DNA from 4 places in the Pseudoalteromonas sp. OF5H-5 genome. Region 4 is predicted to be linked to each of the others. Evidence: predicted binding sites of a transcription regulator. Region 4 holds the regulator's gene; each other region holds the start of a gene.
What was found. Region 4 encodes sigma-54, which starts transcription at its own class of promoters, with help from an activator protein. Its sites were predicted from a motif close to GTTGGCACGNNNNTNGNNT; they were not measured.
Positions count from the first base shown of each region.

Region 1: the regulator sigma-54 is predicted to act here: its motif matches at 1,797-1,815, upstream of L1271_RS13835 (flagellar basal body rod protein FlgF).
Region 2: the regulator sigma-54 is predicted to act here: its motif matches at 5,803-5,821, upstream of L1271_RS04995 (manganese efflux pump MntP).
Region 3: the regulator sigma-54 is predicted to act here: its motif matches at 6,503-6,521, upstream of flgJ (flagellar assembly peptidoglycan hydrolase FlgJ).

Region 1 is NZ_JAKGBF010000008.1:216,606-224,627, forward strand. It holds gene flgH (flagellar basal body L-ring protein FlgH) at 1-174, opposite strand, end outside; gene flgG (flagellar basal-body rod protein FlgG) at 191-979, opposite strand; gene L1271_RS13835 (flagellar basal body rod protein FlgF) at 996-1,760, opposite strand; gene flgE (flagellar hook protein FlgE) at 1,884-3,284, opposite strand; gene L1271_RS13845 (flagellar hook assembly protein FlgD) at 3,326-4,009, opposite strand; gene flgC (flagellar basal body rod protein FlgC) at 4,027-4,458, opposite strand; gene flgB (flagellar basal body rod protein FlgB) at 4,461-4,871, opposite strand; gene L1271_RS13860 (CheR family methyltransferase) at 5,152-5,985, opposite strand; gene L1271_RS13865 (chemotaxis protein CheV) at 6,001-6,933, opposite strand; gene flgA (flagellar basal body P-ring formation chaperone FlgA) at 7,074-7,781, shown strand; gene flgM (flagellar biosynthesis anti-sigma factor FlgM) at 7,854-8,022, shown strand, end outside.
Region 2 is NZ_JAKGBF010000003.1:5,951-13,972, forward strand. It holds gene L1271_RS04970 (ABC transporter permease) at 1-825, opposite strand, end outside; gene L1271_RS04975 (ABC transporter ATP-binding protein) at 818-1,507, opposite strand; gene L1271_RS04980 (efflux RND transporter periplasmic adaptor subunit) at 1,530-2,777, opposite strand; gene L1271_RS04985 (sigma-54-dependent transcriptional regulator) at 2,953-4,329, shown strand; gene L1271_RS04990 (sensor histidine kinase) at 4,316-5,617, shown strand; yybP-ykoY riboswitch at 5,711-5,881, shown strand; gene L1271_RS04995 (manganese efflux pump MntP) at 5,889-6,452, shown strand; gene L1271_RS05000 (LiaF domain-containing protein) at 6,896-7,573, shown strand; gene L1271_RS05005 (M3 family metallopeptidase) at 7,636-8,022, opposite strand, start outside.
Region 3 is NZ_JAKGBF010000008.1:208,407-216,428, forward strand. It holds gene L1271_RS13795 (flagellin N-terminal helical domain-containing protein) at 1-450, opposite strand, end outside; gene L1271_RS13800 (flagellin N-terminal helical domain-containing protein) at 955-1,917, opposite strand; gene flgL (flagellar hook-associated protein FlgL) at 2,235-3,470, opposite strand; gene flgK (flagellar hook-associated protein FlgK) at 3,473-5,485, opposite strand; gene flgJ (flagellar assembly peptidoglycan hydrolase FlgJ) at 5,487-6,461, opposite strand; gene L1271_RS13820 (flagellar basal body P-ring protein FlgI) at 6,570-7,670, opposite strand; gene flgH (flagellar basal body L-ring protein FlgH) at 7,690-8,022, opposite strand, start outside.
Region 4 is NZ_JAKGBF010000002.1:41,341-49,362, reverse strand. It holds gene L1271_RS03095 (KpsF/GutQ family sugar-phosphate isomerase) at 1-929, shown strand, start outside; gene kdsC (3-deoxy-manno-octulosonate-8-phosphatase KdsC) at 929-1,480, shown strand; gene lptC (LPS export ABC transporter periplasmic protein LptC) at 1,477-2,031, shown strand; gene lptA (lipopolysaccharide transport periplasmic protein LptA) at 2,021-2,563, shown strand; gene lptB (LPS export ABC transporter ATP-binding protein) at 2,563-3,288, shown strand; gene L1271_RS03070 (RNA polymerase factor sigma-54) at 3,335-4,834, shown strand; gene hpf (ribosome hibernation promoting factor) at 4,864-5,151, shown strand; gene ptsN (PTS IIA-like nitrogen regulatory protein PtsN) at 5,153-5,611, shown strand; gene rapZ (RNase adapter RapZ) at 5,604-6,470, shown strand; gene L1271_RS03050 (HPr family phosphocarrier protein) at 6,471-6,740, shown strand; gene mgtE (magnesium transporter) at 7,090-8,022, shown strand, end outside.

The DNA of each region.
Region 1 (8,022 bases), on a different contig from region 4:
ATCATTGGAAAACTGCGTATTAAATAATGACCCTGTTGCCACCATTTGGGCTTGATTATCCTCGGGATAGATAGGCGCATAATACGGATCGTCACGCACCACATTTTTATTTTGTGTTGTACTACATCCAGATAATGCAGCGACCGTTACGATGGCTAAATATAATGCACGCATAATACCCCCTACCCAATTACAGCTGTTGATTAATGTAGCTCAGCATCTGATCTACCGTTGAAATCACTTTTGAGTTCATCTCATACACGCGTTGTGTCTCAATTAGATTTACAAGCTCTTCGGTCACATTAACGTTTGACGTTTCAAGTGCGCCTTGCACAATCTTACCTAGCCCTTCAACGCTTGGATTACCTTGTACTGGTGCACCACTTACCGCAGTTTCTGTGTACAAGTTTTGTCCAATCGGTTCAAGACCTGATGGATTAATAAAGTCACTGATCGTCAACTGTCCGATAACAACGTTTTCAGCTTGTCCTGCAACTCGCACCGATACTTCACCATCTTGAGAAATAGTAATTGACTGTGCATCGTCGGGTACGTTCATCTCAGGTAACACAGGAAAACCCGCACCTGAGGTAACAATTCGACCTTCTTCATCCGTCGTGAACTGACCGTTTCTTGAATACGCAGTTGTGCCATCTGGCATCTGAATCTCAAAAAAGCCCGGGCCTTGGATCATCCAATCCAAAGAGTTTTCGGTACTTAACATATTACCTTGAGAAAAGTTCTTTTGGTTGGCGACTACTTTGGCACCTGCACCAAGCATCAAACCAGACGGTAATTCTGTATCTTGAGAGCTGCGGCCACCTGGCTGATTGATGTTTTGATATAATAAGTCTTCGAATATCGCCCGACTCTTTTTGTAGCCGACGGTACTGGCGTTCGCCAAGTTGTTCGAAATAACTGAAATATCAGTTTGCTGAGCATCTAAGCCTGTTTTACTTATCCACAATGCCGGATTCATGATCTCTACCTCACTCTTAAACTATGCGTAGGAGCGAAGTGTGTCGCTCATCTATTTCTTCAGCTGTTTTCATCAGCTTAATTTGCATTTCAAATTGTCTTTGATGGTTGATCATATCCACCATCTCATGAACGGGATTGACGTTGGACATCTCTAAGAAGCCACTCATCACTTTTGCGGTTGGTGATATTTCACAAAAGCCACAGATCCCATCTTCTAGCTTATCTTCTTTTGGTCTATAAAGGCCGTCATTGCCTTTTTGCAGCTTATTATTATCTGCTTCAATAATTTTCAGCCGATCAACCACTTCAAGAAAGTTAGCAGGAGCGCCTTGTGGACGCACTTGAATAGAGCCATCGTCACTAAACACCACTTTATCAACGGGGATAGGTAAGACAATAGGTCCACCTTCGCCAATAAGTTGACGCCCATGAGCTGTGACCAACGCACCGTCATTACGAATATTGAGCGTGCCGACTTTGGTGTAAGCTTCTTCACCCGAGGCATCAACAACACTGATCCATGATTTATCATCTACTGCAATATCTAGCTCACGGCCAGTTTCAACGATTGCGCCACCGGTCATATTGGTCCCTGGGCGTTCTTGCATAGCAAAAACCCGTGTAGGTAGCCCTTCACCAAACGCCTGCATTGAGCGCGCTTGAGCAAAATCTGCTTTGAAGCCAGTCGTATTGGCATTAGCAAGGTTATTCGCCTTAAGTGCCACACCACGTAAGCTTTGCTTAGCGCCTGACATTGCGATATACACCATTTTATCCATGACGATGACCTATAAAATTCAAACTTAGTCTAGTTTATGCAAGCACAGTGCCAAAGTGACGAGATGTTTTTGACGGACATAAAAAAGGCTGCCTTTGTAGCAGCCTTTGGAGGGCATAATATATTATCGGATCTGTAATATATTTTGTTGTAATGTTGAGTTAACCTCAAGCGCTCGAGAGTTCGCTTGGAAGTTACGTTGGGCGCTGATAAGGTCAACTAACTCGTTTGTGAGGTTGACGTTCGATTGCTCTAACGCAGATGAACTAATACCACCGAGAGTACCTGTGTTTGGCTCGCCTGCAAGTGGCTCACCAGAAGATAGGCTCTTCTTCCACTCAGTATTACCAATCGCCTGAAGGCCTTGAGAATTCGGGAAGCGTACTAGCGCGACTTGCCCTAAGAACGTTGAGTCGCCGTTAGTATATGAAGCCACAACTTTACCATCAGTACCAATATCAATACCTGCTAAACGGCCAACGGTCGCACCGTCTTGCTCCAATGCTTTTACTTCAAATCGACCCGATGAATATTGCGTTGGTAGCTTTTGAGCAGTATTTGCTTCATCACGCCAGTTAACAACAATATCATTCGGAAAAGTTGCACCGTTATCAAGCAAGTTTGACATACCGATAGTTGGGTCAACTGCATCTTGAGGTCCTGCAAGACTTAAGGGGTTAAATGTCGAGCCAGTATTGTTGTTAAAAACAAGCGGCGTAGCTGAAGGATCGGCAGCCGTCTGTGATGGAATACCGCTAGCATCGAAACGGAACACACTAACTGGCGTATAAGGAACAGGTGGTGTTGCTGCTGGATCAATTTGCTGCGCATTATGGTTAAAAGGTTTATCGTCCATTGTTGCGTAAGTAGACCACTCATTATCCGCTGTTTTTCTGAAGAATAACTGCAATGTATGTGATTCACCCAACGAGTCATATACCGTTATTGCTGTTCTTGAATTATATGAGGCACGTTGCTCAGGATCAAAAGCAATTGTAGGTGGTTGCGCAGTCGCATCTAGGTTAAACGAGGTATAGATTTGCGATGTTGCACGAGGAGAACCTGATGCATCTGGAATTTGAACGGGTGATGTTGTGCTTAAACTCAAAGACGTGGTATCACCTGTAGATGGATCGACTGGAAAGCCTTGCAAGTAATCACCCTTAGCATTCACGATAAAGTTGTCTTTGTTGAGCTTAAATGCACCCGCTCGAGAATAGGTGAAATCTTGTGACTGGAGCGAGTTTGACATGGCAAAATAGCCTTCGCCCTCAATCGCCAAGTCTAGCGAGTTTTGCGTAAACTTTAATGATCCTTGGTGAAACTGCTGTGCAACCATGGTAGTTTGTACACCATCGCCATTTTTCGTTTTGCCAGAGCTAAAAACCGAAGACGCGTAAACATCAGCAAATTCTGCGCGAGACTCTTTAAAACCCGTCGTGTTCACGTTAGCAATGTTATTTGCTGTTACGTCCAAGTCTTTTTGCGCGGCGGCAATACCTGTCAGTGCTATATTGAAACTCATACTCTCACCTCTAAGTTCTTAAGGTTAATTCTTTAAAACTACTATGCTATTTCAGCAATATCAGTTAAGCGCACCGCGCCTTCTTTGGTATTAATGACGATGCCGTTAGCACCATTAACATTAACACTGTCGATATTTCTAAATGTGGCCGACGGTAAAGTTTGATATTCACCTTCAATCATACCCTCCGCTTTTATGGTGTATTCACCTGGAGGCATCATCTCACCGTCTTTATTTTTACCATCCCAATCGAATCGCACAGCGCCCACACTTTGTTCGCCAAATTCAAGCGTCTTTACAAGCGCTCCAGATTCATCATAGATACCCACTGATAGATTCTGAACTGGTTCCTGTACAATCACAGAACCTTTTGTAAGTGCATCGTCACCATGTTCTAACGTCGTTGATTCGAGTAATGCTTTCTTACCAATCAGCGTTGATGCTTGAAGCGCCGAGTTAGAAGTCATCGATGCAGCTAACGAGTCAAAGTTCTCATTTAACTTTGAGATCCCCTCGGCCATGGTAAAACTTGTCATCTGCGCGATCATTTGATCGTTGTCCGCAGGCTTACTTGGATCTTGGAAAGAGAGCTGTTGAGTAAGCAGCGAGAAGAAATCTTCTTGCGATAGCTCATCTCTGGGCTTTTTCTCCTCGGCCTGTTTCTGCCTGTCCCAGTAGAGTGAATCTACACCCGTTGAAGAAGTGGCATTTACATTATTACTCATCAGCTGTTACTCCCAATTTAGCGCTGGCCTAGTTGCAATGTTTTACTAAGCATTTGCTTTGCAGCATCTGCAACTTGAACATTGGTTTGGTAAGAGCGAGAAGCAGAAATCATGTTTGCCATCTCCTCTACCACATTCACATTCGGTTTATAAATGTAGCCATTTGCGTCAGCACTTGGGTGGTTTGGGTTATATTCAACTTGAAGCGGCTTATCGCTCTCAACCACACCTAATACTTTTACTCCAACTGACGATCCCGCGACATTGCTTTGGGAAGCTGAAGCTTTGGAAAGTTCAGCGGCAAATACAGGGTGTCTAGCGCGATAAACATTATCTTGACTAGAACTCACTGAGTTTGCGTTCGAGATATTACTTGCGGTGGTATTTAGTCGCACATTCTGTGCACTCATCCCTGAACCCGCAATATCGAAAACGTTATATAAACTCATAATTATGCCCCTTGTCCGCCGAGTGCCTTCTTAAGGCCACTGAACTTACCACCAAGAAATTGCAAACTGGCTTGGTACTCTAATGCATTCTGTACATACAAATTTCGTTCCACTTGTATATCTACTGAGTTACCATCACCTGTATCTGCTTGATTTGGCGAACGATATAGTTCAGATGAGTTACTCATTTTAGTACCACCACTGAGGTGTTTTGCATCTGTTCTAACCATATCATTGCCGCTTCTTTGCATTGTCTTTGCCGCTTTCAAAGCACTAGCAAAGTCGATATCTTTAGCTTTGTATCCTGGAGTGTCTGCGTTTGCGATATTGCTTGCTAGAATTTCAGCGCGTTGTGAGCGAAGCAGCATAGTATGCTGATGTATACCCAACGCTTTATCGAAACTAATTGCCATTATCTGACTCCAAAAAATTGACTCAGGTATGACAAAGCAATCTTTAGGCCAGTTTTAAGGTTAAATTTATCCCTTAAATTTCATAAAATTAAACTATATTTTAGGAATAATTAAACTTGAATCAGTGTTGAGTCAGTAACGTAAATAAGAGCAAATATTCGAATAATTGACAACTTGGCTGAAGCAATTTGAGGCTAAAAGGTAGGAGATGGTTATTAGAATTACGTTACACATTGCAAATACTAGCTATAGCGACTATCCCTGCCGCTATATGTGAGTATTAAGTCTTTTTCTGATAGATAATCCCAGGATTACAACGGATCATATTAAAGTCGTCACTCAACCCCGCCATCGATTCCGACGCCCCTAAAAACAAATAGCCATTCGGGTTTAACGACTGAGCAAATTGCGAAATGATTTTGGCTTTCACTTCAGGTGAAAAATAGATCAGGACGTTACGGCAGAAAATAACATCAAACTTACCCATCAACGCGTAAGAATCTAGCAAGTTTAAATGTCTAAAGCTGACCATTTTACGGATAGGTTCAACTACCTTAGCCATTCCATTACCGCTATCCATAAAAAACTTCTTTCTGCGCTCAGGCGACAACCCTCTCGCCAACGCCAACGCGTCATATTCAGCATTCTTACACATATCAAGCATCGTGTTAGAAATGTCTGTACCGACGATCTGAACACCCATTTTCAGCGCGCCTGGGCTTTTACTCACATATTCACTCGCAGACATCGCAATTGAATATGGCTCTTGTCCTGATGAACTTGCCGCCGACCAAATCTTAACTGGACGTCTCAAGTCTTTAAACTCTGGTAAGATTTTCGATTTAATTAGCTCGAACGGATAAGTATCCCTAAACCAAAGTGTTTCATTCGTTGTCATCGCATCCACCACAGCGGCACGCAATTGCCGCTCATGGGGACTGAGTGTTTTAGCTACTAAAGACGATAGTGTTTCCACACCAAAGCGAGCCATCAGAGGAGCGAGTCGGCTTTTGACCAAGTACAATTTATTGTCACCCAGTACAATACCGCACTGTTGCTCCAAAAAGGTTCTAAATTGGTCGTACTCTTTTTGCTCTAAATGCTTATTTTCCAAGTGCTACCACCAGCTTTAATCACAATGAACCCATTTTTTAACCGCTGAAGCTAATTCATCTGGGTTAAACTTAGCAATAAAATCATCAGCGCCAACCTTCTCAATCATGGCCTGATTAAATACACCACTCAGTGAAGTATGGAGTATCACATGCAATGGCGCTAATTTTGGATCAGCTTTTATTTCAGCCGTTAGCGTATAACCATCCATTTCTGGCATTTCAACGTCAGAAATCAATAGCCCAACTCGCTCGGTGACATTATTTTGACAGTCCATTTCGGCAATTTCACGAAGCCTGATAAGTGCTTCTTTACCATTCTTTGCCAGCTCAGTCTGAACACCTAATGGCTCCAATGCACGTTTGACCTGATTACGAGCAACCGCAGAGTCATCAGCGATAAAGACAATACGTTCGCCTAAATCTTTTTGCATTTCACCATCAGAGACAATGTCAGCACTGACTTCCGTGTTGATCGGGCAAATTTCATTGAGGATCTTTTCTACGTCTAATATTTCAACTAGCTCGTTTTCAATTTCTGTAACCGCTGTCAAATAGGAATAACGGCCTGCCCCAGATGGCGGGGGCATTATTTTTTCCCAGTTCATATTCACAATGCGTTCTACCGCACTGACTAAAAAGCCTTGAACTGAACGGTTGTATTCCGCAATTACAATAAAACAATTGCGAATATCTTGAATAGGAGGCCCACCAACCGCAAGTGACATGTCAATTACGGATATTGTTTGGCCTCGAATATGAGCAACCCCTCGAATCAAAGGGTTTGACTTGGGCATGCTTGTCAATGCTGGACATTGAAGCACTTCTCGGACTTTGAAAACGTTAATGCCGAAGCGCTGTCGACCTTGAAGTCGAAAAAGTAATAGCTCGAGACGGTTTTGTCCAACCAGCTGTGTACGTTGGTTAACCGAGTCTAAAATACCTGCCATTTCAATCTCCTACTGTATAAACCGCTAATCGGAACGATCTTTGCTTCGACTCTGATATGGTTTACCACCCTTGATTAGGTGCAGTTATTAAAGCAGAATCTTTATACCTTGTTTCACCCCATAAGCATAGTCGAAACATCATGAGTTTGTTAAAAAAAACCCATTACATTCAGTTTTTTTGTTTGTTCGCTTATTTTATAGGCGTTGACTATGGTTATTGTCAGCAATATGACAACAAAACTTTAGAACAAAGCGCAATAGAATTTGTTGAACCAAATGTAGAGCAAGATCCCGACAGCCAGCTATCACTAACTGCTATACCACTTGATTCAAGAATTCCAGCAAGGGATTGTCAATCGCCGTTGCAATATAGTACAGCAATGACTCCGCCTTTTGACACTCAAGTGACAGTACAAATTAGATGCAACGATACCCTCAGCTGGACTCAATACGTCCACGTGCGTATCGATCACCTCTTCCCTATTTTAGTTAGCGCGACCATGTTAGAAAAAGGCCGTGTTATTCAGGACGACGATGTGAAAATAGAGTATCAGCCGAAACGTTTTCGTAGAGTTTCCTATATAGAAGATAAGTCGATACTAATAGGCAGTAGAAGCAAACGTAATATCAGAGAAGGTCAAGCCTTTACTCAGGCTCATATTTGTATGGTCTGCAAAGGCGATACGGTGACGATTATTGCTAAATCAGGTGGGCTTGTGATCAAAACTCAAGGAGAAGCGCAGCAAGATGGCAACCGTGGTGAACTTATTAATATTAAAAACGCTCGCTCTGGCAAAACCTTACGTGCTAGAGTAATAGAAGTGGAAACAGTAGAGGTGAATTTATAAAAAATTTGCTAAAGTAATACTATTAAACGCCGATAACAAGGCTGAGAGTATAATTTTATTGGGTCTACAATCATGGTTAATCAAGTTAACGGTCAGAATCAGTCTACATCCGTTGCTAATAATGTTAAGCAACAGAAGGCTGAATTGCAAAGAAATGATGCTAATAGTGCGTCAGTTAAATCACCGGCTACACCGAAAGCAGCTGCGGATTCAGTGAGCCTGACTCCACAAGCGCAACAGC
Region 2 (8,022 bases), on a different contig from region 4:
TTTCATTTCACCATACTGATGAGAGTGAAGGTAAATATCGGTGATAGGCATTAATTCAAAGCCAAGGGTGTCGCTAGTTCCCGGACCATAATGATTTTCTAAATAACTTGGGATTTTTGCTTCAACATCTTCACCGGTTACCCCATCCGCTAATTTAACGTAGGTGAAATAGTTAAAACTTGGGTCACGCTGCCAGCTGTTATCACCATAATAAGTGGTGGCCGTAGCCATACTAATGAGCGCAAAGACGTTTAAATGGGTGCGCAGTGGCAAGTCTTTTATCACGGCGCTAACCTTTAACGGTAGCTTTCCTGCACCAAGTAAAGATTCTCCAACAACATTCGTGCGACCAAAATAGAGCATTGCAGCTGCTTGGGTTAAAACAATAGTGTTGGGAGCCTCAAGTGCCGACTGACGCTCTCCGTCAATTACATCTAAGGAGAAAAAATCGACGAAGTTGGGATCCGCGAGGAATACACCATCATGAAGAAAACTTTCCTTGCCTTGCCCAAGCGCAACGCTCACTTCTCGAAAGCGAGTAGCGTCAACCACTTCTTCAAAGTGTGCTTGATAGTTTTCAGCGTTAAAGACTTGCCCTTGCGCATAGTATTGTTCAGGCGCACTTGGCGGCATCCATTTTACAGACGAGCGATAGATTTGCTCATGACCCTTAATAAACTTGTCGTAACCCAGTTCAGATTCAACAAAAATAGCCATACTGATACAAATAGCTAAACCAATCGCCAAACCCAAAATATTGATTGTTGAGTAGAGTTTTTGTTGCAGCAAGCTGCGATACGCGATTAACAAGTAATTTTTAAGCACAGCGAACCTCCTGCATTTGACTCGAAACAATATGGCCATCCAAAACATGGATCGTGCGATGCGCGTAATTTGCATGGTGATCTGAGTGCGTCACCATGACTATCGTTACCCCTTCTTGGTTAAGCTGTGCTAACAGCCCCATGACTTCTTCACCATTTTTTGAGTCAAGATTACCGGTTGGCTCATCCGCTAGAATCATTTTTGGCTTTGCGACAATGGCACGTCCAACTGCAACTCTTTGCTGTTGACCACCTGAAAGTTGCTGTGGGTAATGATCTTTGCGATGCGCAATATTCACTTTTTCAAGCACGGCTGTCACACGCAGTGCTCGCTCGGCTTTAGAGATCCCCTGATAAATAAGCGGAAGCTCAACGTTTTCATACACAGTGAGCTCATCAATAAGGTTAAAACTTTGGAAGATAAAGCCAATATTGTCTTTACGAATATCAGCAAGCTGACCTTCACTTAAATGGCTGATGTCCTTGCCATCAAAAACATACTCGCCACCATCAATATGGTCTAGCATGCCGATGATATTGAGTAAGGTAGACTTACCTGAACCTGACTGCCCCATGATAGCAACAAACTCGCCACGCTCTACGGTCACCGTGACATCCTCAAGGGCGTAAGTCTCAACCAGCTCAGTACGAAAAACTTTATTTATTTTAGTTAGATGTAACATATTCTTTTGCCTTTTAATTCTATTAACGAGTCAAACTGACTGACTGCATGTCTTTAAAGCTGCTGTAACTTGAAGTGATCACTCGGTCGCCGACTGCCAGCCCATCAAGTACTTCAATATATTTGTTATTACGCTCGCCAAACGTCACCGATTTCTTCACCGCCACTTGGCTGCCCTGCTCTAGTACAAATACCCACTTGCCAGCGGTATCTTGATAAAATCCACCATTTGGTATTAGAGTCGCGGCTTTCGCATCTGCTAATAACAACTCCAACTGCAAACTTTGACCTCTACGAATGTCGCTGGGCAGCGCAGCATTAAAAGTTAAATCCACTTCAAAGCGGCCATTTGACACTTCGGCATAGACCTTTGCGAGCGTTAGCTCATACGGCTTTCCCTGCAGCGTTAACCTTGCGGTTTGTCCCGCATACACACGGCCTAGGTAAAACTCATCAATTTGGGCCGACACTTTATATTCAGACACAATATCAACTTGCCCTAAACGTGCTCCTCTCGCCTTTGACGCGCCTAATTCCGCATCTAGCGCAGTCAATTGACCATCCATAGGCGCTTTGATAATTAGATTTTCAAGATTTTTACGCGCAAAACCTAAGTTTTTATTAAGCTGCTCGACGCTATCTTCTAGCTGTGCAATTTGTGCCGTACGGATTTTTTCATCTTGTTGCTGCTGCTCAATAATTAACTTGCGGCGGTTTTTTAGATACTCAGTTTCATCTTCGGCCGCTTGTAGCTCATCTTTTGAAACTAAATTCCCGCTACCAAGGCGCTTGAACTGCGCAAGCTTTCGCTCACTTTGACTTACCTGAAAATCTAGCTCTAATAGGTTTCGTTTTAAGTTTAAACGGTTTTGATCTATCGCTAAGCGGGTATTGTGTAGGTTATTGAGCTGCTCTGAGATCTGCGCCTCACGGGAGATCACATCTAGCTGCAAACTGGTGTTGCTCAGTGCGAGCAGTTTGTCACCCTTTTTAACCATCGCACCTTCTTCGACGAAGCGCGCTTCGACTCGCCCACCTTCGATGGCATCTAGATACACAGACTTACTCGGCATGATGCTGCCTCTAAGCGGAATAAGATCATGAAACTCGCCCTTTGTCACTGTACTTATCTTGACTTTATCCATCGCCAGATTAACACGCTCCCCGCTGCTACTCGCTGCACTATCAAATGCAAAATACGCTACCATGATGACAGGTAGCGCCAGCCACCACAGCTGAAATCTTTTGTTAGGTGTTATTTTTCTGTCCATTTTGTCACTCTCTTGAGTTTAGGTTAGCCTAATAACTCAAGTTTCATGCCAAACTAAAAAATAAATAAAAATCAAAGGCATAAAATAATTTTATGGAATAATGGAACAAAAGAGTGTAAAAAAATTAAACACCTAGTGTACGATATCGTACAGTTTGATGAGGAAAGGAAATGTAATGACTATCTGCGATAAGGCAATTTTAGTTGTCGACGACAACAGCGAAATTCTCGTCGCCACGAGAATGTTGCTCAAACAATATTACAAAAAAGTCGTGACGCTAGATAATCCCCACGATATCGCTAAAACAATGTCGGAACAGGACTTTGCACTGATATTGCTCGACATGAACTTTACTCGAGAATCAACCTCCGGCGCCGAAGGATTCTACTGGCTAAAACAAATAAAAGCCTTGGATGAAGATGCCGTGGTTGTACTCTTCACCGCCTATGGCGACCTAACGATGGCAGTGGATGCCATCAAACTTGGTGCCAACGATTTTGTCCTCAAGCCTTGGCAAAATGAAAAGCTACTCGCAACGGTTGCCAATTGCATCGAGTTGAGCGCACAACGGCAAAAGTCCAAGAAGCTCACGCAAATCGCACAAATCTCAATGGCTGCGCAAAACAAACCATTCGAGCATTTAATTGCCTCGAGTCCAGCAATGGAGCAAGTTTTTCAAACCATAGAAAAGGCCGCCAAAACCGATGCCAATGTCTTAATCTTAGGCGAAAGCGGGACAGGTAAAGAAGTCGTTGCCAGAGAGCTACATAAACAGTCTTTACGAAAAGACAATACCTTCATGTCTGTCGATATGGGCACGATAGCCAGCTCTTTGTTCGAAAGTGAATTGTTCGGCCATATGAAAGGCGCATTTACAGATGCGAAAGCCAATAAGCCAGGTCGCTTTGAGCTTGCGGAATCCGGTACTTTATTTTTAGATGAAATAGCCAATATTCCGCTCGAGTTACAGGGAAAGTTGCTTACTGCGATCCAAAATCGAGTGGTTACACCAGTGGGAGGCAGCAAACAAATAGAGGTTGATCTGCGCCTTATCACCGCAACCAATATGAATTTGTATGACATGGTGCGCGAAGGCAGTTTTCGTCAGGACTTGTTATACCGCATTAATACCGTAGAGATCACACTTCCAGCACTACGAGATAGACCCCAAGATATTCCACTACTTATTGAGTTTTATGCTGATCTATACAGCAAAAAGTACAAGCTACAGTGCAAAACGGTCAGCGACAAAATGATGGCTGATTTAGTCAAGTATCAATGGCCCGGTAACATCCGAGAATTACAACACTTGGTTGAACGCGCAGTTATTTTATCTGACTCAACCCAATTACAGTTTCAGCTCGCCAGTCCAGGGGCAAGCTCTGAGGAGAGTGCGGGCTTTATTGACACCTATAACCTCGCAAAAATAGAGCAGCACACCATAGAGCGGGCGGTCCGAGACTTTAAGGGAAATATCAGCCATGCGGCTAAAGCGCTTGGGATCACCCGCGCGTCACTGTACCGTAAAATGGAGAAGTATGATGTGGAATAATAGCCTCGTTCGCATGGCCATTTTTCAACTCGCAGCCATTGTATTCGCCACACTTGGTGTGTTGGGCTTTCTCCACAGCTACGTCTTTTTGTTTAGTGGGTTATCCATTGCGATTGCAGTGCTATTCACAGTGCTGTCTATTGCCACACTGCAAAGACAGAAACAACAATTCGAAGAGGTGTTTACTGCGCTCAAGTATCAAGATGGCAGCTTTAGAATTGATAATAAGCACCCAATAAGTAAGCAAGCACTTACAACCTGTAACGAGCTTATTCAGAAAGCTCAGCAAGATAAAACCAAACAGGCAGAGCTCGTCACTACTTACGAAACCATGCTACAACACATAGAAGCAGGTCTGATCCTTATCAAAAATGGCCACACCATTTTGATTTGTAATAACAGCGCAAAGCAATTGTTGGATATTCGCGGCGCAGAGTCTGGACACTCATTACTTGCAGCACACCCAGAGCTTGAACAAGCCAAAGTAGGTAGCCACATCGCCAAAGACTTACTATTTAAATATTTTACGTTTTCCAATCAAGGTAATCAGTACCAACTTTGGCTTTTCACCGCGATTTCAGAGCAGCTAGAGAGTACCCAAATCGAGTCTTGGCAAAAGCTGATCCGCGTGCTTATCCATGAAATAGGAAACTCCGTCGCACCGATTTATTCACTCTCAAATACGCTAGTTAATATCACCAATAATCAGTTAGCTGAAGCGGTGACAGACCAAGAACTCGTTGAAGACTACCTACAAAGCCTGCAAGCGATTGGTATTAGAAGCCAGTCTTTACTTGGCTTTATTGATAACTACAGAAAGCTCACGCATATTCCTGAACTTGACCTCCAACCGCTTGCGGTACAGACTTTATTTGACGACATTACACCACTGATAAAAAGCGACTTTAGTGACGCCAATATCACTCTACACTTTGACGTGACGCCCGCTGCGCTGAGCATTAATGTTGATAGAAAGATGATAGAGCAAGTGCTGCTCAATCTACTAAATAACGCCAAAGATGCCATGAAACATAACAGCCAAGAAAAAATAGTGACTATATCAGCAACGATTAATCGCTACGGCAAATGTGAGATCAAAGTTGCTGATAACGGGGAAGGAATAGAGCCCAGCGCACTTGAGAAAATATTCGTACCATTTTTTACCACGAAATCTCATGGCTCAGGAATTGGACTTGCACTCAGCCAACAAATTATCCATCGCCACAAAGGGCGGATCAGCGCAACCTCTGAAGTAGGAAAAGGGAGCTGCTTTAGTGTATTGCTATAAGATAAATAACTAAAAATGGAGCCAACTCATTCACCATATCGTGTAGAGCTAGCTATAAACTTAGATTTCTATTTAGAACAATTCTTGATATTATCGCAACTCGTTGGGGAGTAGCCAGCTTCCAATGCTCGGAAGAGTTCGTATCAACATAATTGGCCAAAATGCCATGGTGCGGACACCTCTCGGTTGGCGAGACCATCGATATATCCATGCCTGTGGTCGGGCGTGTGGATATGTCGTGGACTCAAATCGCCCGACCGGAGCAATGTAAATGAATTTCGTCACCCTGCTACTGTTAGCATACGCCATGTCTACCGATGCGTTTGCCGCGGCAATCGGTAAAGGCGCCAGCCTAAAATCACCTCGGCTTACCGAAGCCATAAAAATCGGCCTCATTTTTGGTGTTATTGAAGCCTGTACGCCGCTGATTGGCTGGTTAATAGGACAATCTGCAGCTGGCTATGTCGAGGCTTGGGATCACTGGATTGCCTTTATCTTACTGTTAGGACTTGGCGCTCATATGATTTATGAGAGCCTTAAGGGTAATGACGATGCGCCAGCACAGCACGCAAAGCAACCTTGGTTAAAAACCATTATCACAGCGTTTGGTACCAGTATTGATGCAATGGCTGTCGGTGTCAGTCTCGCATTTGTTGATGTGAATATATGGCTCGCCGCTTCGCTCATTGGCCTTGCCACCACCATGATGGTAACAATTGGTGTGATGATTGGGCATTCGGCTGGAAAGTTCCTTGGTAGTCGAGCTGAAACCTTTGGTGGGGTGATCTTAATCTGTGTGGGAACTTGGTTGCTATATAGCCATCTTTCGATTTAATCGCAAAAAGAGCGGTATATTTACCGCTCACTTGCTTATCCCTTTACGTTAGGGCTACTTGGCTTTTAAGCCTTTTTAATCGCTTTTTTCAGCTTTTTGATTTTTGCTTCATGCTTTTCAATCTTTGCTTTACGCGCTTTCAGCTCTTTTTTAAGCGCTTTGACATCGCTTTTCTTCGCCATAACTAATCTCCTTTGGTTGTTTTGCGAACACCTACTACCATAGCAAAGTGACTGACAATATCAAACTACACCTGCGCTACTGCGTTGCCTGCCATCTAATAGTGGTAATTTTGACCAAATACTATTTTGTACAACTAAATATTAGTAAATAAATAGAGTAAGTTGATATTAAAAAACACTAACCACTTGTTTTATAAATGATTTAATGTTGGCTTGGTTGTTGCTTCTATAAGCATAAATCAAGAGAACGGAACCAACCATATGTCTGTACCATTAAAAGATAGGCCTCTCGAATCCGTTAGGGAAGAGGTGATTGACCAGTTAATTCTAAATTACAGCCACGGTGAGCTTTCGGCTGATGCATTCGAGAGACGATTGGATAAAGCATACGACCTGAACGAACAAGAACAAATTGCAGCACTTAGTGCTGATTTACCGCTAAAGTCGGATGCAAGATATCACAGCGAAAAAGCCGCTCGTTTGGGTCCAAAATTTACCTCAAGCGTAGATGGTGCTGAGGCGATAAGCATTACCTCTATACTTAGTTCCAACCATCGCAGTGGCGAGTGGATCGTACCTAAAGAGATCCAACTAAAAAATTACCTTGGCAGCTTGGAACTAGATTTTACCAACGCAATTTTTAGTCACCCTGAAGTACATATTTATATAGATTGCATTTTAGGCAGTGATGAAATCTTCGTACCAGACACAGTCGATGTCATCACCGATATTCGTAATGTTATGGGTTCAGTAGAAAACACTAGAAATACGCTTGCATCTGCAGGGCAGGTGAAACAGCGTCCACGAATTTATGTTCACGGTAGAATGATTTTGGGTAGCATTGAAATTAGCGTAAAGCGCTCAATGAAAGCACAAATAAAGCAATTTGCCGACGGCCTTAAATCCCTATTTGGTGACGGCACGAAATCCAAAAGCTAAAGCTTAATAAAAAACCCCTTGGTTCAGGGGTTTTTTATTATCCGAATAGCAGAGTAAACTTTTTACTGCTCTACAGGAAAGCCTCTATCACGCATAAGCGCTTCAACTTCAGCGTCACGGCCTCTAAACTTGCGATACGCTTCTGCTGGATCCATTGAGTTGCGAACTGAGAATAGGTAATCCACTAAACGCTGTGCAACGTCTTTGTCGTAGAAGCCACCTGGCGCTTCTGCAAACGCTTCTGCTGCATCAGAAGTTAATACCTCAGCCCACAGGTAACCGTAGTAACCCGCTGAATAACCTTCACCTGAGAATACGTGACCAAAGTGAGTTGTACGATGACGCATCACGACCTCGTCCGGCATGCCTAGCGCACCTAACTGAGACTTTTCGAATGCAACAGGGTCGCCAATCTTGTCAGGATCTGTGGTATGGAAAAGCATATCCAT
Region 3 (8,022 bases), on a different contig from region 4:
ACCACCAACTTGGAAATTAGCAGCATAAGAACCGTCAAGTAAGTTCTGTCCACCAAAAGTGGTATCAGACGCTACCCTATTAACCTCAGAGGCTAACTGTCTAATTTCTTCTTGAATGGCTAAGCGATCTTCATCAGTGTTAGAACCATTCGCTGCCTGTTGAGATAGGGTACGGATACGTTGGAACATAGAAGTGATTTCATCCATTGCCCCTTCAGCGGTCTGAGCCAATGAAATTCCGTCATTGGCGTTTCGGTTCCCTTGGGTTAAACCTAAAATTTGAGATTGTAATCGATCGGAGATTTGTAACCCGGCCGCATCGTCAGCAGCACTATTAATACGCATACCAGATGACAAACGTTTGAAAGATGTATCTAGTTCATTGCCCGAGTTAGTTAGCTGTCTCTGTGCATTAATAGCACTAACATTTGTATTTACATATAAAGCCATAATTCACTCTCTTTTTGTCAAATCAATATCTAATTGATAGATAGTTAAATGACAAAGCGGCACTTATGCATCGGGTATTCAACCAACTAAGGCAACCAATTGCCACTTTGACGCCAGAATTTACTGTAGCTAGTAGCAAGCAAATAGCAGGCCAAAAATCCAAAGCTATGATTAAATAACACAGGGAACTTAAAAATAGGTATTAAATACTTTGTTTATCGAGGAACGACTAACTAGCATTTCGGCATCTAGCCGCGGCTTTTTTGATGGGTGGAGAGGCTTCAGCTCAAAGTGTAGGGAAATAAAAAGAGGCCAGTTGGCCTCTTTAGATAAATTTGAGAGTGAGTGTCATTTTTCTAGCATAAAGTTGGCATACTTAATGCTTTAATTAACGTGTTCATTGTTTTAATGAACGCTATTGGATTTAAGCACCTCCGCTTTATCATCCAATTCGGTGCCTAAGCAAATACCCCATTCGGCTTAGGCACCTTTACCTTCCAACTGTTATCCTAGAAGACTTAAAGCAGCCTGAGGACGTTGGTTAGCCTGACTTAGGATTGTTTGGCTAGCCTGTTGAAGGATTTGCATCTTGGTCAAGCTTGCAGTTTCCTGAGCGAAGTCAGTATCTTTGATACGTGATTTCGCAGCCGACAAGTTCTCAGAGATATTTGCTTGGTTACGAATCGTTGATTGGAATCGGTTTTGAACCGCACCTAACTCTGCACGTTTCTTATCAACTACCGCAATCAAGTTATCCATACCAGCTAGTACAGCCTGAGCATTCGCTTGCGAAGATACTGAGATGCCGCCAGCTGTGAATACATCTGAGAATACTTTTGCATCAGCTTCAGTACCAATGTTTGTACTAATAGTTCCTGTTGTTGCACTTAGTGCTACACCTGTTACTCCACTTGCGATACCCGCGATACCTGACAGTGTAAAACCGCCGTTTGCCTGCATATCATTTGCTGTACCAGCAACATTCTGCATACTGAAACCGATAGTTTGTACCGCATCAGCACCTACCTGAAAGTTTGCTGAGTAACTGCCATCCAGTAAGTTTTGACCACCAAAGGTCGTGTCAGCAGCGACTCGGTTTACTTCCTCAGATAGTGAACGAATCTCTTCTTGAATCGCCAAACGATCTTCGTCTGTATTTGAGCCGTTTGATGCTTGTTGTGCCAGTGTACGAATACGCTGGAACATTGACGTTACTTCATCCATCGCACCTTCGGCTGTTTGCGCTAGTGAAATGCCGTCGTTCGCGTTTCGGTTACCTTGGTTTAGACCATTGATTTGTGAACTCAAACGGTCAGAAATCTGTAGGCCTGCAGCATCATCAGCAGCGCTGTTGATACGAAAACCTGATGATAGACGTTTGAATGATGTATCTAGTGAATTACCAGATTGCATTAATTGTCTTTGTGCGTTCAATGAACTTACGTTAGTATTTACATAAAGTGCCATGATGGTTCTCCCACTTTAAATCGAGTCTTTCACTCTCAAACTTAGATTCTTTTCCAACCTTTGAATGTTTTTCACTCTCCGGCTTGGTTAATTAAGTTATCGGTCGGCAAAAAATTTCCTTTAGTATTTTTTTTAAAAAAAAATTATCGTCATGATTTCTATATGCTTTTATTATTGCTCAAACAAATATGGCAAAGTTTTGACGCACCTAGGTTACGGTCAGGTAATTATATAAAACTGTATTATTATTCAGCTTGTTACGAGGAAAAGTTGAGTTTAGAGCGGTGTGAGAGTAAACGGCCCGTAAAGGCCGTCTTTTAACGAATATAGTCTAATAGAGAAAGGTTAGTTAGGCGGCCAAATGTTGCCTGAGAGGCCTGCAGCGCAGTTTCATGCTTGGTGAGTTCTGAAATCGCAGAATAAAAATCGACTTCTATTAAAGCCGCTTTATTTGCCTTATTATCTACGTCCAAGTCTGAATTTGCATCAGATACAAGCTTAGCAGCATTTAACCTACCACCAAGCCCCGCTTGTCCTTGCGATATCTTGATTTTGGCATTGTCTAGTCCAGAGATCCCATCTGCAAGTACCTGTTTGTAATCATCGCCCGTAATACTGGGGTCTCTTAATGACGTAATCATAGATTCTAATGTATTTAGAATGTTTTCCTTCTGGGGCTTTTCTAAATCAAAACTGATTTGACCAGAACCGGCACCCTCATATTTAAATTCCATACCTGCTACTTTGACCGAATTACCTTCAAAGCTACCTGTTGAAATAACCGTTCCCCCCTGCTCAAGCTGGTAAGTATTTGGCGTACCCGCTGTCACCACTAAGTCAAAGGTGTTTGCACCTGCAGGCGCACTAGGATCGGCGTTGTAATTTGCTTTATGAAACTTATCAAAAACAGCTTGCTCATCTACATAAACCGATGCAGATGTAATTCCACCAGAAACCACACCTGTATTTGACGTAATATTCAGTCGCTTCTCTGCACTTTCAAATACATCAAAACCGTTATCACTTGAGCGTATTTCAACCCCTTCAGAAACTTTTATTTTATGCTGTCCTTGGTCACCGTTATATACGTACTTTCCAGTGGCAGAATCAAAGCTGTAGGTTTGAGTATTATCTTGGTAGCCGGAAAATATAAACTTACCATCCTCACTTTTTGAGTTCATTAAATCCAAAATAGTATCTTGGATGGACTCTAGCTCATCAGCAATCGCTTCACGGTCAACGTCAGATAACCCACCGTTACCTGCCTGTATTGACTTCGCATAAGCGCTATCAATGGCCGTTTTAATATTTTCAAGCACTGATTCTTGAGTATCTAATCTCGAAGACAACATAGTCAGGTTCTTGGTAAACTGATCGTTTGCTTGGATCCGGTCGTCAAAAAGCATGGCTCTAGCAGTCGCTGAAGCATCATCAGAAGCACTCAGTACCCGCTTTTGCGTGTTCAGCTGCTGTGTTGCTTTATTCACGTCCTGCTGATTACGCAAAATAGAATTAAGATTAGAATTAAAAATTTGATTTTGAGATAAACGCATAATTACCTCGCTGCACTTAATAAGGTATCGAACACAGTTCTCGCTGCCGAAATGACTTGAGCCGAAGCCGAGTAAGACTGTTGAAAACGTAACAAGTTGGCCGCCTCTTCATCTAGGTTTACACCCGATAGAGACTCAAACCATGCACTCGACTGATTAGCCAGCGCTTCAAATGCCGCGCCATTGGTTTTCGCTTGATTGGTAATAACCCCTACACCAGTGACAATATCGGCATATGCTTCATTAAAGGTTTTATGGCTTTCGGTACTACCTGTAGACTCTACATTTTGCCTAACTAAATCCGACGATTTCAGACCATCGAGCGCCGCGCCATTACGATTGTCATCAAAACCACCGGTGTTAAAACTAATCTCAAAACTATCACCGGTATTCGGTGTACCCTCGATATCGAAAGTGAAGCCAAGATTATCAAAAGGTGCAGGTGCCACTCCCACTCCAGAGAGAATATCTTTACCATCGGCAGGAGCCGTAAAGGTATGCGTTGTACCTGAATTACTGGTTAATGTATATTCGTTAGCATTGGCGGTTTTAGTCAAAGTATAAGGACCATCATTCAACGTTGGCGGCGTTCCCGCAGTAAACGCACTGGTTGCTGGATCGGTATCAGTGACAACCCCAGCTGAAATGGTCGCCGTACCATTATTGTCTGCTGATTTTTCAGTACGAATTGGCGACGCTAATGCGAGAGCTTCTGGTCTTTGAGTTGCAAGCTCCAACCCAGTTGCAGCCTGTTGGTTTAATTTCACAAGAAATCTATCGCCTGTTGCACCACTACCAGTTACGTTCATCTGTAAGCCAAAATAATCGCCCGTTCCCGTGATGACTCCACCTGCAATATTACCAGTCGTCGGCGTACCGATAGGATTGCCTTTGGCATCTACAGCTGTTATTTCAACGGTTGTTGCACTGGTATAAGTAACTTGAAAATCGGTAGCTGGCAACTCATTGCCGCGCCCAGGCTCAAGTGTTGCCGTAAGCGCTGCGGTGCCTGTATTTTCGCTGTAAGCAAAACCACCCACGGTAGGTATTTTAAAAATATCTCCACCTATGTTGCCATCTAAGTCCATTCCCAATCTATTTTGCTGATTAAAAGCATCAGCTAATGCGAGGCCAATTTGGCCTAGTTGGTTTTGTGCCGGGATCAACACTTCATCTCTAAATGCCAGTAACCCGCCGATTTTGCCTTTCAAGCTGCCGCTATCTAACTCGAGTTGCACAACATTTTTATCTTTAATGTCTAGGATTAGTTCTTTATGATTAGGATCTGGATTGCCTTTCATCGCAAATAAATTGAAGGCACCACCTTGCATCACAAGCGCATCCCCAGTGCCTAAAAATACGAGCTTCTCGCCATTTTCACCGTCGAGTGTTTCTATATCTACGAGCTCAGCAAGCTCTTTAATTGCTTGATCTCGCTCATTAAGCACGCTGTGATCGACATTGTTAAGATTGAGCGCCGACTTACTCGCCACTTGTTTATTCAATTCACTGATTTTTTGCACAAGGTTATTGGCTTCTTCCGAGAAAATATCCAATTGCTCGTTCACGATACTGTTTTGATCAACAACAATACCTGACAATCTATCCATTTGATCGACTAGGCCTTGAGCGCCCGTCATAAATAAAGAGCGGTTAGTTGTCGATGAAGGCAAGTTAATCGCGCTTTGTAAATTATTAAACATCGAGTTGATGCTCTTGCTCAGACTGTTTGAGTCTTGTGCAAACAACGTATCAACGCGGCTTGCCTCAGTGACAAACTGCTCATAGTAAGATTGATTAGAAATATCACGATTTAATTGCTGCTGCGCAAATTGGTTGATCAAACGCACCGTTTCACCACGACCAACCATGCCACCTATCATCGTTCCGTGCTCAGTCCGTTCACGGATATACCCTTTGGTATTTAGGTTAGCAATGTTTTTACTGGTGGTTTGTAGTAACTCGGAGTTAGCCCTAACCCCTGCTGCACCAATATTTAATAGATCAAATGACATCTCATCTGACTCCCTTTGTTAGCGCACCGGATAAGAAATCGGATACATCAATACGCTTTAAAACTGACTTAATTTTGTTGGCATAATTCGGATCGGTCGCATAGCCTGCATTTTGAAGTTCACTTAAATAGGCGTGACTATCACCAGCCTTATTTAAGGCTTGCTCGTATCTCGGATTACCTTTTAGGAAACTGACATAATCATCAAAGCTTTGTTCAAGCGACTTATAAGCACGGAAATCGGCTTGCTTTTGCACCGGTAACCCTTGCTCAAATTCAAGTGTCGATTTTCTGGCGCTTTCACCACTCCAGCGGCTATCCGCTTTAATATTGAATAGATTAAAACTGCTACTACCATCCTTTTTGCTGATGATGTGTTTACCCCAACCGGTTTCCAGTGCAGCTTGTGCAACCATTACCGCAGGGTTCAAGCCCAACTTTTTCGCCGCTGTTTGAGCGTATTCCCAAATTCTGTCGACGAATTCCTCAGGAGAACCAAAGCCTGTTTGTTCATCGCTTGAGGCATCTGCCTTTACATTGACAACCTGCGGTTCGGGTTTATTCACACTCTCACTCGCTGTCGCCTGCTTTTTAAAGGAAATATCGCCGTCAGCTCTCATTACTGAGGCAGGCTTATACTTTTCAGAGTTAGGAGACAACTGCTGCACAATCAGATCTGCCAGTCCTAAGCTGCCTTGCTCAGATAAGTGCATCGAAAGTTGCTGATCATGCATTTCTTCAAAAAATTTGACACCACTAGAGTTAAATGGACTGTCTTTATCCTCTAGCGCCTCATTCGCTTTACGCATGCTTTGTAACAACATTTGCGTAAAGATAGACTCAAACTGTTGTGCCGCCTTCTTCAATGCCTGATCTGAGGCACCTTGATCGCCAGCACCTTTCAGCGCCTCTTTACGGATCGAATCAAGGTTTCCTAGGTCAAAAAAGCTTTGATTTTTCAATTGGTCGGTGTTCATACACTCAGCACTGTTTGACGTTAATAACTATACAAATAGAAATGCAAAATCCGAGCCAAAAAAAAGCCCCACAATTGCGGGGCTAACTAGTTGATTAATAATGGAACATCAAATGACGACTAATTGACCATTTATCGCGCCTGCTTCTTTTAGCGCTTCAAGGATCGCCATTAAATCGCCAGGTGCTGCGCCAACCTGGTTAATTGCCCTAACCAAGTCATCAAGACTCACGCCTGGGTCAAACACAAACGCTCGAGAGTCATCCTGATTTACGTCGATAATGCTTTGCTGCGTCACTGTTGTTTCGCCATTCGCCAGCGCATTAGGTTGTGACACATTTTGCTGCTCAGCAATTGTTACGGTAAGGCCGCCATGAGTAATTGCCGCAGGCTGCAACTTGACATTTTTGCCGATAACGATAGTGCCAGTGCGCGAGTTAACGATGATCTTCGCAGCGGTATCCGCTGGTTTGAATTCAAGATTCTCTAGCGTAGATAAATACGCAACGCGCTGAGACGGATCTCTTGGTGCAATTACTCGAACTGAGGCTGCATCCATAGGTTTTGCACTATTTGGTCCAACAAGGCCATTGATAGTATCGGCCAAGCGTTTTGCAGTAGTAAAGTCTGGTCTATTCAAGTTAAAGGTAATGTAATCACCCTGAGTAAACGGACTTGGTACCGCTCGCTCCACTGTCGCGCCGTTTGCCACCCGACCAACAGTCGGCGTATTGATCACAACTCGACTCCCATCGGCACCATCAGCACCCAAACCACCAACAATCAAACTTCCTTGCGCAATTGCATATACGTTACCATCGACCCCTTTTAGAAAGGTCTGAAGTAAAGTACCGCCTCGTAAACTACCAGCACTACCAATAGATGAAACGGTAACGTCAATGGTTTGGCCGGGCTTAACAAAAGGTGGCAGATCTGCGTGAACCGCAACAGCCGCAACATTTTTAATTTTTGGCTTTAAGCTTGCGGGCATCGTTATGCCAAAGCTATTCAACATCGCTTTAAAGCTTTGCTCGGTAAATCTGGTTTGCTCACCGGTACCAGGCAAGCCTACAACTAGGCCGTAGCCAACCAGTTGGTTTGAACGAACACCTTCAACCATACTGACGTCTTTAACTCGCTCAGCAGAAGCCAAAGAAGAAAAACCAACCAACGTAATGGCCGCACCGATAAGCAAAATATTCTTAAGCATATTGTTCATTTTCAGCACCTCAAAACGGCATCAGCGCGCTCATAAAGAAACTCGTTAACCAACCTGCACTTTGCACTTCTTGTTGGTCACCTTTACCTGAATATTGAATTCTGGCATTTGCCACTCGATTAGACTCAACAGTGTTATCTGCGGTCACATCCTGAGGTCTTACCAACCCTTCTAAGCGAATAAATTCCTCGCCAGTATTGAGGGTTAACCACTTTTCACCGCGGATCACTAAATTACCGTTAGGCAATACTCGGGTTACATTGACCGATATATTCCCGAATAAGCTATTTGACTGATTAGACTTCGAATCACCAGAGAAAGAAGAACTGGATTTAGCACCAAA
Region 4 (8,022 bases):
CTACCGAACTTGCAGCAATAGAAGAAGTGCAACAGTTTGTTGATCAGCAATTTGTAAAAGCCTGTGAAATTATGTTTGGCTGTCAAGGTCGCATCATCGTGATTGGCATGGGTAAGTCCGGCCACATCGGTAACAAAATCGCAGCGACACTCGCAAGTACTGGCAGCCCCGCATTTTTTGTTCATCCAGGTGAAGCAAGTCACGGCGACTTAGGTATGATCACCAAAGATGATGTGGTACTGATGATCTCCAACTCAGGGGAAACCCAAGAGGTGATCTCAATCCTACCTGTAATTAAGCGCTTAGGGGCCCCCGTTATTTCCATGACAGGCAACCCAAGCTCTACAATGGCTCGTAATGCGACGGTTCACCTTTGTGTTAAAGTATCAAAAGAAGCCTGCCCACTAGGACTTGCACCCACGGCCAGCACCACAGCTACGCTAGTGATGGGTGATGCGCTCGCGGTTGCGCTACTTGAAGCCAGAGGCTTTACGGCTGATGATTTTGCACTTTCTCATCCTGGCGGTAGTTTAGGAAGGCGTCTACTACTAACCGTTGCTGATGTCATGCATCAAGGGGATGCAATCCCTATGGTCAATAGTCATTGCACAGTTAAAGAAGCTTTATTTGAAATGTCAGCTAAAAGTTTAGGTATGACGGCAATCGTAGATGAAAGCTCGCAATTACAAGGTATTTTTACCGATGGTGACTTGCGCCGTATTATCGAACAAAAGGTCGATATTCACACCACCCCAATCACGCAAGTAATGACGGCTAAAAGTACGACGGCACGCGCCGATATGCTCGCAGCTGAGGTACTCAATATTATGGAAACCAAACGGATTAACGGCTTGATTGTGGTGAACGAAAACAACATTCCGGTTGGCGCCTTGAATACGCAAGATTTACTTAGAGCGGGGGTGCTGTAATGCAATTTGAAGATTTATATCAGACGATTTCAACTGAAGCTTGGGAAAAAGCAAAACAAATCAAATTATTAATTTGCGATATTGATGGCGTATTCTCAGATGGCCGTATATACCTTGGTAACAATGGTGAAGAACTGAAAGCATTTAATACCAAAGACGGGTTTGGTATTAAGGCCTTGATTGATAGTGGTATCGAAGTCGCCGTTATCACAGGTAGACATTCACAAATAGTTCAGCAACGCATGACTAGTTTAAATGTAACTTATATTTACCAAGGTCAAGAAAACAAGTTAGTGGCATATGATGAACTGAAGACTAAGCTCAACCTTAATGATGACGAAATTGCATATATTGGTGATGATGGCCCAGATCTACCCGTAATGGAACGAGTTGGTTTTGCCGTTGCCGTCAATGATGCACATCCTCTTGTTAAACATATCGCCCATTACACGACCTTGATGCCAGGTGGCTTTGGTGCCGTGAGAGAACTAACTGATCTTCTAATGCTCAGCCAAAATCACTTATTGACTTCCAAAGGATCAAGTACATGACCGTATTACGTGTCATCTTACTCATTGTTTTCGCTTCTTTAATGGTATGGATGTGGTCGCCCATGTTTAATCCATCAGAGGCGGATCCAGCAAACGAAGATGAACCGTTAGCTAAACCCGATTATGTTGCAACCACGCTTCAGCAAACGACCTATAGTGAAAATGGCTTATTAAACTATCAGGTAACTGCTGATAAGATGGAGTTGTATCAAGATCTTGGCTTTAGTCACTTTGAAAAGCCCATTTTCACCTTATATAACGGTGAACAGAATTGGCAAATAAGCGCATTAGAAGCAACCCTATACGAAAACAACACCTTGATATTAGAGGGCAATGTGTTGGCAAAGAATTTAACACCTAACGCCATGATCACGGATATCAATGCCGATAATGTAAGAGTTGAAATTAAGCAAAAATTGATGAAGTCGGAACACCCTGTCGTTATCAACGGTCCTAGTCTTAGGATCACAGGTAAAGGACTGCATGCGGATCTACAAAAGCAAGTGATCGAACTCATCAACCACACAAAGACAATTTATTATGACCAGTAAAATCATTAACAAACTAGTTTTCATCGGCTTGCTTGCAAGTTCTACTCTAGCAATTGCTGCAGAACAAAATGAAGTCATTATTGATGCTGGCCGTCAGCAAGCTCAACTGCAAAGCAACATCGGTATTTTTGAACAGAATGTTGTTATTATTCATGGCAACAGAAAGATAAATGCCGATCGCCTAGAGGTCCACCGTCGCGCGGAACTTGGCATTAACAAGCAACTGCTTGTGGCAACTGGCAGCCCTGCCACTTTTAGCGAACGTCAACCCGATGGCAACTTGCTAGAAGCCAAAGCAAATGAAATCCGTTACGACGTAGCGAAGGGAACCCTAGTGATTTCTGGTGATGCTGAAATCAATCAAACTGGGCAAAAAATCAATGCTCAAGTCATCACCTATGACATTGAAAAGCAATTGATCAGCGCTGAGCGCTCAGACCAAGAAGACTCTCGAGTAAGAACCATCCTTGTTCCTGTTGATGACAAAAAAGACGCTAAAGAGAAAAAAGCGCAGGAAGAAGGTAACAATTAATGAGCGAGCTCAAAGCAACTGGTCTAGCAAAGAGTTATAAGGGTCGTCAGGTCGTCAAAAATGTTGGTTTAAGTGTTCAGGCTGGCAGTATTGTAGGCTTATTAGGACCAAATGGTGCAGGTAAAACCACTACGTTCTACATGATTGTAGGGTTAGTACCAAGCGACAAAGGCTATATTCAGATTGATGACGAAGATATCACTTTGTTACCGATGCACAGCCGTGCACGACTTGGTATTGGCTATCTACCGCAAGAGTCTTCAATCTTTAGAAAACTCACGGTCTATCAAAATTTGATGGCGATTTTAGAAACTCGAAAAGACTTATCTAAAGTTGAAAGAGAAGCTGAACTAAACGAGTTACTGGATGAGTTTAATATTCAACACATTCGCGACTCACAGGGCATGGCATTGTCGGGAGGCGAAAGAAGACGAGTCGAAATTGCTCGTGCTTTAGCCGCAAACCCTAAGTTTATCCTGTTAGATGAACCTTTTGCTGGTGTTGATCCTATTTCGGTGTTAGATATAAAGACAATCATAGAGCACCTAAAAAACCGTGGTATCGGTGTGCTTATCACCGATCATAACGTTAGAGAAACACTGGACGTATGTGAAAAGGCCTACATCGTTTCACATGGTGAGTTAATCGCTGCAGGCACGCCAGAACATGTTTTGGCAGATCAAACCGTAAGAGATGTCTACCTAGGCGAACAATTCAAGCTATAGTTAAGACGTAGTATTAATAACTGTTAAAAAGGATTGTTAGAGATACATGAGGCAATCATTACAGCTGCGCATGGGGCAGCAACTTACAATGACTCCGCAACTGCAACAAGCCATTCGCTTGCTGCAGCTTAGTACATTGGATCTGCAACAAGAAATACAAGAAGCATTAGACAGCAATCCATTGTTGGAAGTGGAAGAAGGTGATAATACTGACGGCGAAAACGCTGACCAACACAGCCAAGAAAAGAGCCGTGCTGACGACAATCAAGATTCAGCCGATGAAACGCAGGTTAGTGACTATGAGATAGACTCAGATACCGCCATGAGCAAAGACACTGTGAGCGATGACCTTGCCATGGATGTCACTTGGGACGAGTATATGAGTGCAGCGCCTGCTGCAAGCTCAGGTCCACTTCCCGATGACGATAATGTTTATCAAGGGGAAACCTCTGAATCTCTCCACGATTATCTCATGTGGCAACTCGAACTGACACCATTTAGTCCAACAGATAGAGCTATTGCGATTGCGATTATTGAAGCGGTCGACCTGTCAGGCATTCTAACACTGTCTTGCGAAGACATTTTAGAAAGCATTAATGACGAGAATAGCGAAGAGCCTATTGAGCTAGATGAAGTCGAAGCCGTACTCAAACGCATTCAGCTTTTTGACCCTGTCGGTATCGCAGCGCGTAGTTTACAAGAATGCTTATGCATTCAGCTAAACCAATTCGCCCCAGATACCCCATGGATTGCCGAAACAAAAATGATCCTGACAGAGCATATCGACTTGCTTGCCAGCCGTGACTATCGAACTTTGGCTAAGAAAACGCGCCTTAAAGAAGCCGATCTCAAAGAGGTCATGACGTTAATACATAGCCTTAACCCAAAGCCTGCGGCAAGCATTATTCATGAAGAGCCTGAATATGTGATCCCTGACGTATCGGTGAAAAAAGTAAAAGGTCGTTGGGTCGTAGAGCTAAATCCTGATGCTATGCCTAAAATAAGAGTAAATGACCATTACGCTGCGATGTCTAGAACGGCGAAATCCAGTACGGATAGTCAGTTTATTCGCTCACATTTACAAGAAGCAAAGTGGTTTATTAAAAGCTTAGAAAGCCGAAATGATACTTTATTAAAAGTTACCAATTGCATTGTGCAACAACAACAGGCATTCTTTGAACATGGCCCCGAAGCAATGCGCCCTATGGTGCTAAATGATGTTGCTGAAATGGTTGAGATGCATGAGTCCACAATTTCCCGTGTGACAACACAAAAATACATGCATACACCTCGGGGAATATTTGAGCTGAAGTATTTCTTCTCTAGCCATGTAAGTACGGAAAATGGAGGTGAGTGCTCTTCTACAGCAATTAGAGCACTTATCAAAAAGCTGATAGCTGCAGAGAATACCGCGAAGCCATTGAGTGACAGCAAAATTGCAGATATCTTAGCTGAGCAAGGAATTAAGGTAGCGAGACGTACGATTGCAAAATATCGTGAATCCCTAGCCATTCCACCGTCAAATCAGCGTAAAAGCTTGATATAAGACGTAAAACCCAAGAAGGAAAAATGCTTATGCAACTAAATCTAACTGGTCGCCATGTAGAAATTACTGACTCATTAAGAGACTATGTCACCAACAAGTTTGCGAAGCTAGAAAGGCACTTTGATCATATCAATAATGTGCATGTGATCCTTGATGTCGAGAAACTAGTACAAAAAGCAGAAGCAACATTACACGTAAACGGCGGCGAGCTATTTGCATCAACAGAGCATCAAGATATGTATGCCGCAATTGATGGCCTTATCGACAAGCTAGATCGTCAAGTTATTAAACACAAAGAGAAGCTCACTCGACACTAAGATGAAATTAAGTGAATTAGTGAACAAGGACTGCAGTAAAGCTGCGGTCCTTTTTAATAGCAAAAAACGTATTTTAGAATACATCAGCGAACTGGCTCATAGCCAAATTCCAAATACCAGTCAGCATGCTATCTTGGACGCCTTAATGGCGCGAGAGAAATTAGGCAGCACAGGGATCGGTAAAGGCATTGCCATTCCCCATGGTCGACTTGAAGGTTTGGATAAAATCCTTGCTATGGTGCTTGTCAGCGAGCAAGGGATCCAGTTTGAAGCCATAGATAAGCAGCCTGTCGATATTTTTGTCGCGTTCATCGTACCTGAAGGTGATAATCAACAACACCTGAAGACCTTAGCGGCGATTGCTGATACACTCAAAGACAAGTCTTTTTGCAAAATGCTTAGGCAAGCAAAAAGTGATGATGAGTTATATGCAGTGATCCAAGGTGAACTTGATGAGTGATGAAGAAAAAGGACTCGAGCTTATCATTATCAGTGGCCGCTCAGGCTCTGGTAAATCTGTAGCGCTTCGAGTATTGGAAGACTTAGGCTACTATTGTGTGGATAACATTCCGGTCAATTTGCTGCCGTCTTTAGTCCGCAGTGTTTCGGACAATTATAATAAAATTGCAGTCAGTATTGATGTTAGAAACTTACCTAAAGAACAGGACGAGTTTAATGACATTCTTGAATACTTACCAGGCTTTGCCAAACCTACCCTGTTTTATTTAGACAGTGACGATCAAACCCTGATAAAGCGCTTCTCAGAAACACGCCGTTTGCACCCTCTTTCACTGCATAATCTTCCATTAGATGTTGCGATAAAGAAAGAACGGGAATTGTTAGACGTGCTGATCACTCGCGCCGATTTTCTCATTGATACTACAGGCCTGAGCGTTCATCAACTTGCAGAAGATATCCGCGAAAAAATCTTAGGTAAAAAAGACAAACAACTCATTATTACCTTTGAATCTTTCGGCTTTAAACACGGCATCCCAAAACAAGCGGATTACGTTTTTGATGCGCGCTTTTTACCCAACCCACATTGGGAGCCTGAGCTTAAGCCGCTAACTGGCTTAGATCAGCCAGTCAAAGACTATTTGTCGAGTCACAGCATCGTGCAAAAGTTTACTTGGCAGATCCAAACCTTCGTACAAACTTGGTTACCACACTTAGAGCGTAACAATCGCAGTTATCTAACGATCGCAATAGGATGTACAGGTGGGCAACATCGCTCGGTATACTTAGCGCAAACCATTGGTGAACGTTTTGCTAAAACCCATCCCAACGTCAAAATTCGTCACCGAGAGCAAGAGGGTTAAATGTTAGAAGATACGTTTTTAATCCAAAACAAACTCGGCCTGCACGCTCGAGCAGCGACGGTTCTTGCGCAATTAGCAACCCAATTTGATGCCGAAGTGACCTTATATCAAGGAGACAAAAGTGCTGCTGCTGACAGCGTACTAGCGCTGTTGTTACTTGAAAGCAGCCAAGGGAAAGAAGTCCGAGTGGTTTGTGAAGGTCCTGATGCTCAGTATGCACTAGACGCCATTGGCGGACTGATAGAAAATAAGTTTAATGAATCCGAGTAATCGTCAGTAAAACAATAAGGCCTGATTCATTTACTCCCTGCTAATCTCCCCCTCCTCCGTAACCAAAGTGGTCTAATAAGTCTCTCATAATTAAGCGTAAACCTTGGTAGTTCCTAATAAACTGAGTTACACTGTAATACCAATTTAGGTTTCTTTCGTGCAGTAAAGCTAGTTGCCGGAAAATCCTACTTTATCGTTGCGTACACCTTTAACGTATATTAACGATAGCAACCCACCAGCAGAAACAACACGAATAAAATTCAAATTAAGAAATTGATTTCTGCGATAAAATAAATGAATAGGGTTAACTTAATCACGTTAACCACCATTAATATCAAAAAGGATGCCTATGCCTGAAGTATTTGAACAAGACTACACACTGGAACAACTCCAAAAGGTAACTAACGCCTTAAACAGTGGTCAGTTTGTTCAAGTTAGGCGTATGCTCGCAGAAACAGCACCTTGTGACACTGCACTGCTTTTAGAATCATCCCCTCATAAAATTCGCTCTATGCTGTGGCAGCTTGTTGACCCAGATATCCAAGGGGATGTCTTAGAGGAACTGTCAGAGGACGTAAGACTTGGGATCATCGCCCAGATGGAACCTGAGCTAATCGCCGCCGCTACAGAAGACATGGACGACGATGACCTTGGTGATGTCCTAAGAAGCCTGCCTGATACCGTCTACAAAGACGTTATCGGAGCGATGGATAGCCAAGATAGAGAACGTGCGACACAAGCTTTGTCCTACAAGGAACACTCTGCCGGTGCGCTAATGAGCACCGACACGGTAACTATTCGACCCGATGTTACCTTGGAAGTTGTATTTAGATATCTACGTCTTAAAGGCGAATTGCCAGACGGCACAGATGAGCTATATGTTGTCGATAAAGACAACTGTTTCTTGGGTGCCTTACCAGTCAATACCTTATTAACTAAGTCTCCTGACAGTATGGTTCGAGACTTGATGGATGAAGATAAGGAAACGATCCCTATCTCCATGGATGAGTCTGAAGTGGCGCAGCTTTTTGAGCGTCATAACTGGATCTCAGCTCCCGTCGTTGACGATAACGCCCATTTGCTTGGCCGTGTCACCATTGATGACGTTGTTGACGTTATTCGTGAAGATGCTGAGCACAGCTTGTTAAGTATGGCAGGTCTTGAAGATGAAGAAGACACCTTTGCGCCAGTTTTAAAAAGTAGCCAGCGCCGCTCTATTTGGCTTGGGATTAACCTGCTAACTGCCTTGATGGCTGCGTTTGTTGCAAGCTTCTTCGAAGGT